One region of the Mesorhizobium sp. M5C.F.Cr.IN.023.01.1.1 genome, then DNA from elsewhere that is predicted to be linked to it. Evidence: riboswitches for the same ligand, from Rfam matches in the RefSeq annotation. Region 1 holds a riboswitch; the other holds the start of a gene.
What was found. A riboswitch is a leader RNA that binds a small molecule or an ion and turns the genes downstream of it on or off. The one in region 1 is predicted to bind thiamine pyrophosphate.
Positions count from the first base shown of each region.

Region 2: another riboswitch for thiamine pyrophosphate. It lies ahead of EOA78_RS23605 (hypothetical protein); the one in region 1 lies ahead of EOA78_RS02865 (YkoF family thiamine/hydroxymethylpyrimidine-binding protein).

Region 1 is NZ_RZSU01000004.1:23,474-30,688, forward strand. Features, by position in the region: gene EOA78_RS02855 (aspartate aminotransferase family protein) at 1-407, shown strand, start outside; gene EOA78_RS02860 (alcohol dehydrogenase family protein) at 416-1,519, shown strand; gene EOA78_RS02865 (YkoF family thiamine/hydroxymethylpyrimidine-binding protein) at 1,667-2,269, opposite strand; TPP riboswitch at 2,260-2,371, opposite strand; gene EOA78_RS02870 (aspartate aminotransferase family protein) at 2,517-3,893, opposite strand; gene EOA78_RS37685 (hypothetical protein) at 4,044-4,166, shown strand; gene EOA78_RS02875 (NAD(P)/FAD-dependent oxidoreductase) at 4,169-5,290, shown strand; gene EOA78_RS02880 (hypothetical protein) at 5,406-5,630, shown strand; gene EOA78_RS02885 (hypothetical protein) at 5,747-6,034, shown strand; gene EOA78_RS02890 (hypothetical protein) at 6,386-6,826, shown strand; gene EOA78_RS02895 (NADH-quinone oxidoreductase subunit D) at 6,883-7,215, shown strand, end outside.
Region 2 is NZ_RZSU01000067.1:2,172-9,386, forward strand. Features, by position in the region: gene EOA78_RS23585 (ABC transporter permease) at 56-862, opposite strand; gene EOA78_RS23590 (ATP-binding cassette domain-containing protein) at 859-1,869, opposite strand; gene EOA78_RS23595 (superoxide dismutase family protein) at 1,970-2,479, opposite strand; gene EOA78_RS23600 (sulfite exporter TauE/SafE family protein) at 2,611-3,387, opposite strand; TPP riboswitch at 3,642-3,754, shown strand; gene EOA78_RS23605 (hypothetical protein) at 3,745-3,951, shown strand; gene EOA78_RS23610 (ABC transporter permease) at 3,977-4,777, shown strand; gene EOA78_RS23615 (ABC transporter ATP-binding protein) at 4,774-5,532, shown strand; gene EOA78_RS23620 (ABC transporter substrate-binding protein) at 5,529-6,542, shown strand; gene EOA78_RS23625 (AI-2E family transporter) at 6,805-7,215, opposite strand, start outside.

The DNA.
Region 1 (7,215 bases):
GGACCTATTCGGCGCATCCGATCTGCGTCGCCGCCGGCGTCGCCAATCTGGAACTGATCGACGAGATGGACCTGGTGACCAACGCCGGCGAGACCGGCGCCTATTTCCGCGCCGAACTAGCGAAAGCCGTCGGCGGCCACAAAAATGTCGGCGAGGTGCGCGGCGACGGCATGCTGGCGGCAATCGAATTCGTCGCCGACCGGGACGACCGCGTGTACTTCGATGCCTCGCAAAAGATCGGGCCGCAGGTCGCGACAGCCCTTGGCGAGCGCGGCGTCATCGGCCGCGCCATGCCGCAGGGCGACATTCTGGGCTTCGCGCCGCCGCTCTGCCTGACGCGCGAAGAGGCCGACATCGTAGTGTCAAAAACGGCTGATGCGGTGAAAAGCGTGTTTGCCAACGTCTGAAGGCTGATATGAGCGCGATGACCAAGACCCTCCCCGCCACCATGGCCGCCGTGCAGCTGGTCGGCCACGGCGGGCCGGAAAAGCTCGTCTACCGCACCGACGTGAAAGTGCCTTCGCCCGCGCCTGACGAAGTGCTGGTCAAGGTGACCGCTTGCGGCATGAACAACACCGATGTCTGGGTGCGCCAGGGTGCCTATGGCACGGAAGAAGATGCTGCCGCCGTGTCGACCTGGCGGCGGCAAGGCAACACACTGACCTTCCCGCGCATCCAGGGCACCGACACCGTCGGGCACATCGTCGCGGTCGGCGACGGTGTTTCTTCGGCCCGCATCGGCGAGCGGGTGATGGTCGATTTCTCGATCTACAACCGCGACGACGATTCCCTCGCCGACATCGACTACATGGGCCACGGCCGCGACGGCGGCTATGCCGAATACCAGGCCGTGCCGGCCGAGAACGCCCATGTCGTCGCCACCGAGCTGACCGATGTCGAACTCGCCACCTTCTGCTGCGCTTATCTCACCGGCGAACAGATGCTGGAACGCGCCGCACTAAGGGCGGGCGAGCGCGTGTTGGTCACCGGCGCGTCGGGCGGCGTCGGCTCCGGCATCGTGCAATTGGCGCGGGCGCGCGGCGCCATCCCCTTTGCCATCGTCGGCAAGGGCAAGGAACAGGCCGTGCTCGACATCGGCGCCGAGGCGGTGATCACCCGTGGCGTGGCTGACCTGCCCGCCGCAGTGAACGCGGCGACCGGAGGCCAGCCGATCGACGTGGTTGCCGACCTGGTCGGCGGCGCCATCTTCAACGACCTTTTGCGCATTCTTCGGCCCGAAGGCCGCTACACAACGGCCGGCGCGATTGCCGGCCCGGTCGTGCAACTCGACCTGCGCACCATGTATCTCAAGCAGTTGCAGCTGCACGGTTCCAGCCAGGGCACGCGTGCGGACTTTCGCCGTATCGTCCGCTACATCGAAGAGAAGAAGATCCGGCCGCTGGTTGGCGGTGTCTACAAGCTCTCCAATTTCCACCGCGCCCAGGCGGATTTCATCGCTAAGGACTTTGTCGGCAAGCTGGTGGTCGTTCCGGATGCCGTTTCGGCCGCCAATGGATAGAGCAACTCGGTGTGTTGAGATTCAGGTCAGGCCGCGCCGAGAATGATGGTTTCCGAGAACCGGAGCGGAGCGTACTAAAGTACGTGAGCACCGGAAGCGCAGGGAACCGCCGTTTGCAGGCCGGCATCACCTGAATATCGACGCACCTTAGCTCGGGCTGTTCGCCGACACGGTAAGGTCGAGCGCGACATGGCCTTGCGGCGCGCCGAAGCGAAGGAAGGCTTCCGACAGCGTCGCGAACACCGGCCCAGCGTCGCCTCTCAGCTTGGTGCAGAAGTTCTTCGACCTGTCGAAGACGCCCGAAGTCTTGAGGAAGTCGATGCAGCCGTAGATCTCGTCCATGTGATGGCCTTCGCCGAGCGGATAGAGCGAGAACTGCGCGGCGACCTCTTGTTCGAGCTTTTTCGCACCGTCGACATGCGCCCGCGCCGCGCCGATGCGCTCGGCCAGGGAGAGTTCGTGGCTGCTGCCGGAAATCGGTGTGCAGATTGGATCGTCGGGCTCGCCGGGGCAGCCGCGCGACACCGTCGCCGACAAGACGCAATGCACACCACTTGCCGCGGCCGAGGTGAACAGATCGCGTATGGCCGGAAAAAGCTGTTCCGGCGGGCCGACGATCAGCGTCGAGATGTCGTCGGTCTCAATGCGGAAATTCGGCCGATAGAAATCCATCGCCGAAATTGCTTTGAGGATGACGCCGACGAAATCGTCGCACATCGGATACAGGGAAATCTGTGCACCTGAAAACATAGTCGCCTCGCTCCGCTGGCATTACCCAGATCAGCTTGAGGGACCGAAGGCTTGCACCTTCCATCTCAGCCCCGGCAATACGGAGCGCCCCTGTCGATATGGGCGACGTAGCAGCTGCGCGAACGATGTTCAAGTACGGTCCAGGGCAATCGCTTAAGACCAATTGCCGAGCGTGGCGCCGCCAGCGAAGCTGCCGACTTTCGCCAATCACCGACGCCCATTCAGCCTCTGCCTTCGGACGACCTGATCAGTTCAGTGACCCGACCTGCTTGACCGCGGCTTCGAGCGATCTTTCAAACGCGTCGACCACCTGATCGACCTGGGGTTCGGTGATGATCAGCGGCGGGCAGAAGGCCAGCGCATCGCCCATGTTGCGCGAGATGACGCCGTTCTGCTGCATGAAACCGTTGACGAGCCCGCCCAGCGCGCCGGCCGTCTCCAACGGCGTCTTGTCCGCCTTGTCGCCGACCAGTTCGACCGCCGCGATCAGGCCGACGCCGCGCACTTCGCCGACAAGCGGGTGCGAAGCGAACTTGCGCAGCCGATTCTGCATATGCGCGCCGACCGTGCGCGCATTGCCGACGAGATCGCGCTCCTCGATCAGCTTCAGGTTCTCCAACGCGACCGCGGCCGCAACGGGATGGCCGCCGCCGGTGAAGCCGTGGCCGAAGGTGCCGATGCGATTGCTTTCGTCGGCAATCGGCTCGAAAACTTTTTCGTTGATCAGCAGGGCCGAGATCGGCAGGTAGGATGAAGAGATCTGTTTCGACAGCACCATGATGTCGGGCCTGATGCCGAAGGTCTGCGAGCCGAACATTTCGCCGGTTCGGCCAAAGCCGCAGATGACTTCGTCGGCAACGAGCAGGATGTCGTATTTCGACAGCACCGCCTGGATCTTCTCCCAGTAACCGGCCGGCGGAACGATGACGCCGCCGGCGCCCATGATCGGTTCGCCGAAGAAGGCGGCGATGGTTTCCGGGCCCTCGGCCAGGATCAGCTTTTCTAAGTCGTCGGCAAGCCGGCTCGAAAACTGCTCTTCGCTCTCGCCTGGCAGCGCCTCGCGCCAGTGGTGCGGCGTCGACGTGTGCAGCACATTGGCGATCGGCAGGTCGAAGGAAATGTGGTTGTTGGGCAGGCCGGTCAGGCTTGCCGCGGCAATGGTGACGCCGTGATAGCCTCGATTGCGGCTGATGATCTTCTTGCGTGCCGGCTGGCCGAGCGCATTGGACCGGTACCAGATCATCTTCATGGCCGTATCGTTGGCCTCGGAGCCGGAATTGGTGAAATACGCCTTGCTCATCGACACTGGCGCCATCTGCACAAGCTTCTCGGCGAGATCGATCAGCGGCGAATGCGATTTGGAACCGAAGTCATGATAGTAAGGCAGCTTGGACATCTGGCGCACCGCCGCGTCGACCAGCCGCTTCTCGGAGAAGCCGACCGCGACGCTCCAAAGTCCGGCCATTGCTTCGATATAGCGGTTGCCGGCGAGATCCTCGACATAGATGCCGTCGCCTTTCTCGATGACGAGCGGCCCTGCTTCCTCATGCTTGCGGGCATTGGTGTAGCCGTGCATGTGGTAGCTGATGTCGCGAGCTTCGGGAGAATTCGGTCGAGCGTCCATGATGGTTCCTGTCCTGCATGCCGGGACGTGCGTCCTTGCCGCCGTTCGGCGCGCATCGGCAGGTCCCTCTGGCATTAATGCTGTTTGGTGCATCTGTTTCTTGTAAGGGTGTCAAGCCCTTTCGAAAGCGCTGGCGGATGGACGGAAGACATGCAGAATTTCAACTTCGAGGCCGCAAAACGCGAGAACCTGCGCCAAGCCGGCTGTGCGCATCGCCGAGCCGTCATTCCTAAACGGCTCACCAGGCACAACATAGAGGCTGAGGTGGCCTGATCGTGGACCATGTCGACTGCATCGTTGCCGGCGCCGGGGTCGTCGGCCTCGCGATCGCGCGCGAGATGGCGCAGCGCGGCATGGACACCCTGATCCTCGAAGCCGAGAACGCCATCGGCACCGGGATTAGCTCGCGCAATTCCGAGGTTATCCATGCCGGCATCCACTATCCGGCCGGATCGCTGAAGGCCCGGCTCTGCGTGGCAGGCCGGGAAAGGCTCTACCGTTATTGCCAGGAGCGGGCGGTGCCGCATGCGCGCTGCGGCAAGCTCATCGTCGCCACGAATGCCGGACAGGAGCCGGTGCTCGCTTCCATCCTGGCCAACGCCTCTGCTTGCGGCGCGGGCAACCTGACGCCCTTAACCGCCGCCGAGGCGCGCAGGCTGGAGCCGAAGCTGCGATGCACGGCGGCCCTTTTGTCTCCCGCGACCGGCATCATCGGCAGCCACGCCCTGATGCTGGCGCTGCTGGGCGACGCCGAGGAGCACGGGGCGACACTCAGTCTCAACACCCGCATCGTCGCCGGCCGCATCGAGAGTGGGCGCATCGTGCTCGACACGGTCGACAGCACCAGCGGCGAGCGCTTTGAAATCGCCACCGCGCGCTTCATCAACGCCGCCGGGCTTGGCGCCATGGCACTTGCCGGCTCGCTTGTCGGGCTCGACCGGCAATTCGTGCCAGAACTACGCTACGCCAAGGGCAATTATTTTTCGGTCGCCGGCTGGGCGCCGTTCGCGCGACTGGTCTATCCCATACCCGAACCCGGCGGGCTCGGCGTGCATCTGACGCTCGACCTCGACGGCGTCGCCCGCTTCGGGCCTGACGTCGAATGGACGGATCAACTCGACTATCGCGTCGATCCAGCGCGTGGCGAGCGCTTTTACGACGAGGTCCGCAAATACTGGCCGGAGCTCGCCGATGGCAGCCTGAAGCCGGCCTATAGCGGCATCCGGCCGAAGCTCTCCGGTCCCGGCGAAGTCAATGCCGACTTCGTCATCCAGGACGCGGCGGTGCACGGCGTGGAGAGCCTCGTCAATTTGTTCGGCATCGAGAGCCCCGGCCTGACCTCAAGCCTGGCGATCGCCGACCATGTCGCGCAGCGCCTCGCGCCGAAGGCAAGCTAATCGAGGCGACCTGCGCGAGCGTGCCCGCTGCCAAAAGCATAATCCAAAACGCTCGTAAGCCATCTGTAAGCCGGGGTCGCAGAACCTGGGTCCCTCGATTACCGGGACCATCGATATGAAGAACCGTTTCGAAGCCATACCAAACCCAAGCTGCCGGTTCGAGATCTGCGACAATGAGACCGGCGAGCCCGTCGTCCATCGCGATCGGTTGCTCACCTTCCCCTCGGCGAAGTCAGCGGCAAGGATCGCCGACTTCCTCAACCACAGCCGCAGCCACCGGTGCCGCGCCGGTGCCGCCGAATGGCGCGTCGCGGACCGCGATGTCGTCTGGGGAGAATGACCGCCAAGCTGCTCAACCTCGCGATCGGCTTATGGCGGAGCTTCGCCGGATTCCCGTCCAACGAAATTTGACGGAGGATCGAACGCTTGGTACCGAGCGTCGGAGGAGTCCTCGCCATGACCGATGAACCAAGCCGTGAGCCAGCGCGCGATCCCCAGGATTTGGAGCGCCTGCTGATCTCTCGGCAGTGGGTGGGAGACATCAACGGCATGGCCGCGCTTTTTGAACCCAACGCCGTCGTCGACAGCGGTGAGGGACGACTGACGCTGGGCCGCGAAGCGATCCGGGCACTCTTCGCGGACATCACCGCAACGGGCCGAAAATTTGCTGCCGGAAATCAGGCCCGGCTGTTGTCAGCGGAGATTTGGCGCTCACGTCAACCCGTCTTCCTGACGGCACCGTAACCGCCGAGGTCGCCCGCCGCCAAGACGACGGAACATGGCTATGGGTCATCGATCGATTCTCCGTTGCGTAGCGTCGGCCCGATGCATGAGTTTCGCTAGGGATCATGCGCAAACCAAATGCTACAGCGTCCTTCCGCGTCCGAACGAGCGCACTGAGCTGCGCAAGGGGTGAACCCAATGACTGGTCCGGACTGGCGACCTGAACATTCTGTGTCATGCACTCGACCACGCGCGACGGATAGGCTCGACCATAGCGATATCCGTGACGGACCGGGAACCATAATCCGGCACGATGGTTGTGTGGTCACCAGGTGATCCTCCTCAAGCAAAATGGAAACGGAAGGAACGATCATGCGCATGTTGACGACAATTGCCGCCCTTTCAGGATTGGCCTTGGCGCAGCCGATCCACGCGCAATCCACCGACCCGCAACTTCCCCAAATCGCACCCCCTGCCCCGGAAGCCCTGCCCGATCCAACCCTGCCCGACCAGACGCCGCCTGACCAGGCGCTGCCCGACCAAGCCGTGCCGGATCAAGGTTTCACCGACCAGAACTTTACTGGCATTGCGATCGTCGCCCTCGAGGATTTGCCTCCGGAACTCAAGACACAAGCCGAAGCCGTGATCACTCAGACCAGCGTTGAAGATCTGCTGGCCCTGCAGAGTTCGATCGATGCGTCGCCGCAGGCAGCAACGGCGCTGGCGGCCAGCGGGCTTGATTCCTCTCAGGTTGTCGCTGCCAACATTGATGGCGATGGCACGCTGACGCTGATCATCCAGACAACGACCTGATCGGCGGACCGGAGCACGCGGCTTCGGCAGTAAACTCGGTACAGCGGAGCACCGTCATGGTCGAGGCCGCAGTTCGCAACTTCACCCTCAACTTCGGGCCGCAGCATCCCTCTGCTCACGGCGTCCTGCGGCTGGTGCTGGAACTGGACGGCGAGATCGTCGACCGCGCCGATCCCCATATCGGCCTGCTCCACCGCGGCACGGAAAAACTCATCGAGTACAAGAACTATCTGCAGGCCCTGCCCTATTTCGACCGGCTCGATTACGTGGCGCCAATGAACCAGGAGCATGCGTTCTGCCTCGCCGCCGAGAAGCTGCTCGAAATATCAGTTCCCAGGCGCGGACAGCTCATCCGTGTCCTCTTTTGCGAAATAGGCCGGCTCTTGTCG
Region 2 (7,215 bases), on a different contig from region 1:
GTCCATCCGGGGCGCATTTTCGCTCAGGCAATCAGGATCGCGACCGTTTAGGTCCTCACCTTCTGAGATACAGCCATAGGGTCGTCGGCGCCAGGACCGCGGTCAGCGCCACCGGCGTGATCAGGGCGAGGACGACCTGACTGAGTGTCGCCCCGCCACCCATCAGCCCGCGCAGCGCCGTCGTCATCAGCGACACTGGGTTGACTTCGACGAAGGCCCGCAGCCAGTCCGGCATGGTGCCGGGGTCAACCATGATGTTGGAGGCGAAGACGAGAGGGAACAGGAAAGTAAAGCCGAGCGTCATCACCGTGGTTGGCGTGCGGATCAGCAGGCCGAGCACGATGAATACCCAGCCCATGCCGAACCCGATGGCGATCAGCATGGCGAAGGCGGCAAGCACGCCGGGCATGCCTGCCTCAGGCCGGTAGCCTAGGATCAGCCCGATGGTGAGAATGATCGAGGCGGCAATCAAATGGCGCAGGATGTCGCCCACCATCAGGCCGGCGAACGGAGACAGCGACCAGATCGGCAGCGATCGGAAGCGGTCAAATAAGCCCTTGCCGAGATCGGTCGACAATCCCATGCCCGAATAGACTGCGTTGAACACCACGGTCTGAACCAGGATGCCGGGTAGGAAGAACTGCAGGTATTCCCCAGGCGAACCGGCAAGCGCACCGCCGAAGACGAAGGTGAAGAGCAGCGTGAACATGATCGGAGTCATCACCAGATCGAAGAGCTGCTCCGGCACATGCTTGAATTTCAGCACAGCGCGCCATCCGAAGACGAGCGCGTTGGAAACGGCTGATGGGGTTCCAGGTCGGGCGACGCTTTGCAGCCGCTGCAGGGATGTCGTGTCGATCATGGCTTGTCGCCTTCCTTGCGGCTTTCACCCAGGCCCGGCTGGCCCGTCAGCGCGAAGAAGACCTCCTCGAGGCTGGGTTGGCCCATGGAGAAATCCGACAGCTCGATGCCGGCGGCGACCAGATCGGCCAGCGCCTCGTTGGCGGTCTTCGCTGTGCCGGCAAGGACGGAGAGCTCCGCGCCTTCGGCACTGCGTTGGACAGGATGTTCCAGCCGGCGTTCGAGAATGGTCGCCGCTTCGTCCAGCCGTGCCACATCGGCGAGCGCGACACGGAGAAAGCCGGAGCCGGTGGCCGCCTTCAGTTCGCGGCTGGTACCTTCGGCGATCTTCCTGCCGTGGTCGATGACGGCGATGCGCGCTGCAAGTTGATCGGCCTCTTCGAGATATTGGGTGGTGAGCAGGATGGTGACGCCGGCCTCGGCGAGGCCGCGGATCATGCCCCAGACATCCTTGCGGGCGTTCGGGTCGAGGCCTGTAGTCGGCTCGTCGAGGAACAGCACGCCCGGCGTGACGACCAGCGAGGCGGCTATGTCGAGCCGCCTTCGCATGCCACCTGAATAGTCCCTCACCTGTTTCGTCGCCGCTTCGGACAAGCCGAAAGCCGCGAGCAAATCGTCCGCACGGGCTTTCGCGGCGCGACCGCGAAAACCCCAGAGTCGGGCGAGCAGGACGAGGTTCTCCCGGCCCGTCAAGTCCTCGTCGAGCGAAGCGAACTGCCCGGTCATCGCGATTGCCGCACGGACCTCATGCGGGGCCTGCACGAGATCGTGCCCCATCACGGTCGCGGAGCCGGCGTCGGGGCGCGACAGCGTCGCCAGCATCCGCATCAGCGTTGTCTTGCCGGCGCCGTTCGGGCCCAGGATGGCGAAAATCATGCCGCGCGGCACATCGAGATTGATACCATCGACCGCGCGTAGCTTGCCGAATGTCTTGACCAGGCCGCGGGCGGAAATGGCTGACTGGGCAAGGCCCATAGAAGGCACACCCATAGGAGAAGTATCGTTCATGCAATCATCACGCTAGAGGTTCCGACCATCCGCCTGGCCGCCGAGGCTGAAGAGCCGGTCAGACCATATGTCGGACAGGTCTGAACTCATTTCGGGGCTTTCACTCGATCACGGCGCAGGCCTGACGATTTCCGGCATCACCTGCAGGCTGGCTTTTGTAGTCGTCCTGTCCGCCGTGGATCATCAATGCCTTGCCTCGTATGGCCGTATCTCCGCCATCCAGCTTGACCACGCTGTTAAAAGCCTGGGCACGCAAAACGCCATCGGGGCCGACCCGCTGATTGGGCATATCGCCCGCGTGCGGGCCTTTCCCGGTGAGGTATCCATGTTCGGCATTCGTCGGATTGAAGTGCCCACCGGCCGAGGCATGGCCGGTCTGATGGTCGCACTTTCCGGTTTCGTGGACATGGAATGCGACCCATTCACCCGGCGGCAGTCCTGTTACCTCCAACGCTATCAGCACGCCGTGCGCCGTCTCGGTCAGCGTGGCCGTTCCGTTCTTCTCGCCAGCCATGTTGACGAATTCGGCTTTTGCGGTCGCGGTGTCCTGAGCCGCTGCAGGCATCGCGACCGCCAGCGCCAACCCTGCTGTTGCAACCAATTTTTTCATTACTCGTCCTCCGGTTGTCCAAGGAAGCCAAACATCAAGGGGGTTCTCTTCGTTCCATTTGGGAATTGAGTTTTTGTCTCCGGCATAGCCGCCAGGGAAGCGACGCCGACAACTTTTCGATGTGCCTCAGTTTACACCCATTCGAAGAGTTGCGCGGTTTGCCAGCCAGCCAACAGTATGATGAGGATACCAACGAGCCTGAGAAGCGTCTTTTCTGCGATTGACTTCACTACCCATCCCGCAATCGGCGCTGCGACTACGCCGCCAAGGATCAAGCCGGCAACGGCAATTAGATTTTCTGTCAGCTCTCCTGCCTCCTGCCAATGGCCCGTTAGCAACGCAAACAAGAAGGTCAGAGACACCGAGAACGTGATGAGGAACTCGCTGGCATTTACCGTACCAATAACGTAGCGGGGCGTCCCGCCAAAACCGAGAAGGCCCGTTGTTACGATGGGTCCCCATCCGCCACCCCCTGCCGCATCGAGAAATCCACCACCAAGTCCAAGGGGAGGTACCGCGCTTGCAGGGACCGGATTGCTTGGGATACGCCGGAAGGAACGGAACAGGAGCCAAGCTCCTACGAGCGCAAGGTATGTGGTCACATATGGCTTCATGATCGCTCCCTCAAACGAGGTGAGCACAAAAGCGCCGAGAACGCCGCCGAGAACGCCAAACGGCATCAGCCGCCAGAAAAGCTTCCAGTCGATGTTGCGGTGATAGAGGTGAGCCGAACCCGAGGCCGCTGTGGTAAACAGCTCAGCCGCGTGAACTGAAGCCGAAGCGTGTGCAGGAGACACGCCAAACCCCAGCAGTGTTGTCGAGCAAACCACGCCGTAGGCCATGCCGAGAGCCCCGTCCACGGCTTGAGCTACAAACCCTACGAGCGCAAAAAGAATGAACTCTTGCATTTGGCTCTCCAACAAAGCGCGGGTCGCAATTGCCGAAAAGACAATTCACCAAACGCCTGGCATCGACAATGGAGACGACGAACGGGAAATTGTCCACTCGATCGACGCCTTTCCTGTACCTTCAGTCATTCAGCCTCTCAGGATATCGAGAGCGACCTCTCGAGTTGGATGTTCGGGTAGCCGCACCTCCTCTGACCTGAGGTTTCACGGGTCGGGCGCGGACTTGCAGCTCCGCCCCATATCTGTTTAATTGCCGCCATCCACAGGGGTGCTCCGTATCGTCGGGGCTGAGAGATGGGCTGCAAGCCCGTAAACCCTAGAGCTGATCTGGATAATACCAGCGGAGCGAGGCGGGCGATGTTTTCTGACGTACAGATTTCTCTTTATCCGACGACCGGCGATTTCGGCGGTGTCGTCATCTCCGCGACGCTCGATGCGCTCGACCTTTGTCGCAATCGGTTGCGCATAGGCACAGGCGATATTTCGACGCTGCCGGTCGGCCGACTCCAGGGCCATGTCACGATCGAGCTTACGGTTTCGGCCAACAGCCCGGCCCCGCGCTGATCTTTTCGCGCCAGGCAGGTCTCGCATGTCCCAATCTTTCTCCGCCGCGCCGCGAATCGCAGCCTTGTTCGCCAAGATCGGACCGGCCCTGCTATCGGTCGGCACGCTGGTTTTGGCTTGGGAGCTCTATGCGCGCATCTCGGGCATCTCACCCACGACGCTGCCCGCTCCGTCACGAGTCCTCGCCCAGGCCATCCACCAGCGTCAGGCGCTGTTCGAGAACACCGTGCCGACGATCAGCGCCACATTGGTGGGCTTCGCCTGCTCGCTGGCCGTTGCCTTCCTTCTTTCGGTGCTGATCGATTTCTTCAAGCCGCTGCGCCGCGCCCTATTCCCGGTCTTCATCATCAGCCAGACCCTGCCGCTGGTGGCGATCGCCCCGCTGATCGTTCTCTGGTTCGGCTTCGGGCTGACGCCGAAGATCATGCTGGTCGCCCTCGTGACTTTCTTTCCCATGCTGGTCGCGCTGGTGCAGGGTTATGAATCGACGGATCGGGACATCTCGGCGCTTCTGAGTTCGATGGGCGCTTCCCGCATGCGCATTTTCCTGCTGGCCCGCCTGCCCTCCTCGCTGCCATATTTCTTCGCCGGGCTGCGCATCTCGATCACCTATGCCGTGGTGGGCGCCATCTTCGCGGAATATGCCGGCGCGGCCAAAGGGCTCGGCATCTACATGCTCAACGCCAAGAACAATTTCCGGCCCGATCTCGTGCTCGCAGCCGTGCTGATCAGCGCCTTGCTCACGCTGGCCCTGTTTGCCGCTACGGTGCTGATCCAGCGCGCCGCCATGCCATGGGAGCGGCTCGATGCCGCACGAAAATCATGAGCAGGCGGCTGGAGCTGCGCCAGGTCAGCAAGCGTTTTGGCGACATTGACGTGCTTGCCGGCATCACCCTGCATGTCGAGCCGGGCGAATTCGTTTCAATCCTCGGCCCCTCCGGAGCCGGCAAATCCACGATCTTCAAATTGCTGACGGGTGGTCTCGAAGGCCACGGCGGCGGCGTCGACTTCGACGGGCGGCCATTGGCCGACGCGCGCCGACCGTTTGCCTTCATGCCACAACACGATGCCCTGATGCCTTGGCGCACGGTTATCGACAACACCGCGCTGGGCTTGGAAGTGCAAGGCATGTCCCGCAAGGCGGCGGGCGACAAGGTGGCGCCGCTCTTCGGCGAATTCGGCCTTGCGGGCTTCGAGCAAAAGTATCCGGCGCAGCTCTCGGGCGGAATGCGCCAGCGCGCCGCGCTGTTGCGTACCGTCGTGCAGGACCGCGCCATGCTGTTGCTCGACGAACCGTTCGGCGCACTCGACGCCCTCACGCGCACCGGCATGCAGCGCTGGCTTCAGATGATGTGGGACCGACACCGCTGGACCGTCCTGCTGATCACCCACGACGTGCGCGAGGCAGTCTTCCTGTCCGACCGCATCTATGTGCTGAGCGGCCGCCCCGCCCACGTGCTGCGCGAAATCGCCATACCTCTTCCGCGCCCGCGCACGGATCTTGCCTCGCCGGAAGCCAGCGCCATCGAAGCCGACATCCTCGATACCCTGCTCGATCCACAGCCCGCCCAAAGGACTTGACCATGCTTTCCAGACGCCTCTTCATCGCTGCCGCATTGATCACCGGGCTCGGACCCGTCATGTCCGTCCGCGCCCAGCAGACTGTCACCGTCGCACTAGACTGGACGCCGAACACAAACCATGTCGGGCTCTATGTCGCCCAGGCGAAAGGCTTCTACGCCGAGGCCGGGCTCGACGTGCAGATCCTGCCCTACAGCGACACTGCGGCCGGTACGCTGATCGCCAACCGCGTGGCCGATTTCGGTATATTGGGATCCATAGGATTGTTCACCCAACGCACCGCCGGGGCCGACCTCGTCGCCACCTACGCAATCATGCAGACAGAAACCGGCAGGCTGGTGTTCAATGCCGACCGCGCCGATATACAGTCCCCAAGGGACCTGGACGGCCTGACCTATGGCGGTTTCGGCAGCGCCTGGGAGAATGCGCTGATCGGCACCATCATCCGCCATGATGGCGGCGAGGGCAAATTCGAAACGGTGACGCTTGGCACCTCCGCCTATGAGGCCTTGGCCAATGGCGCAGTCGATTTTACGCTCGAAGTCTACACTTGGGAGGGGATCAAAGCGGAACTTGACGGCGAGGCCCAGCGCGCCTTCCGCTACGCCGATTTCGGCGTGCCCGACCAACACACCAATTTCATTGGCTCGAGCCGGGCCTACCTCGAAAAGAACAAGGACACGGCAACCGGGTTCATCGCCGCGACCAGGCGCGGCTATGCCTTCGCCGTCGAACATCCGCAAGAAGCGGCTGATATCCTGATCGCAGCAAACAGCGACGTGCTGACCGACCGTCCGCTGATCGAAGCTTCCCTGAAGGCGCTGGTCGACGGCTACTATCTGCAAAGCCCCACCGGCGCGATCGGCATAATCGATCCAGCAAAGATGGAGGCGATCGGCGACTACCTGTTCGAGGCCGGCGCCCTGCGCGACAGCGATGGGAACCTGATCGGCGAACGCCCCGATTTCGCGGCCTATTACAGCAACGCCTATATAGCCGGCCAAAAATGAGCCCGCCGCTGTGCATATATCTCAAATGCCGTGATCTTTGGCCTCGGCAGTCACGAGGCCGGTTGGCGCATGCCCGAAAAAGCGACCCGCTTGCCTCGACTAGCCTCGACTATTGGGTCGACCAGCAAAGCTTCATCGACGACGTGATCCCTTTGCTGGAGCGTTCGGAAGTTTTCGACGCTGGGGGTGAGCGCATCCTTCGCGAGCGATACGGCCTGCCAAGTCTTTAGGTCTAGAATCGAACAGGGGCGCGTGGCGGTGCTTATTCACGACCGGGCGCGGCTCTCGACTGACGTGGTGGCTTCGTGTCTTGCTTTGGCGTCAGTTCCGCCCCGGGTTGGCCGTTCAATCGTTTCTTGAGGATGTCAATGAGGCTGATGGTGACTGCGATCACCGCAGGGCCGAGGACGAGCCCGGATGCTCCAAAGAGGAGGATGCCACCGACCGCACCGATAAAAGCCATCACTGTGTGGAGCCGCAGCCGGCTCCCGACAAGCATCGGATAGAGCAGATTGTCGATGCCGGCGACGACGCCGCCGCCCCAGATGGTCAGGATCGCTGCGCTTGCCCAAGATCCTTCCAGAGCGAGATAGATCGCTGCCGGCACCCAGATCACGAATGCGCCGAGCACTGGCACGATGGCAAGAAGTCCCATTACCAGGCCCCAGAAGAC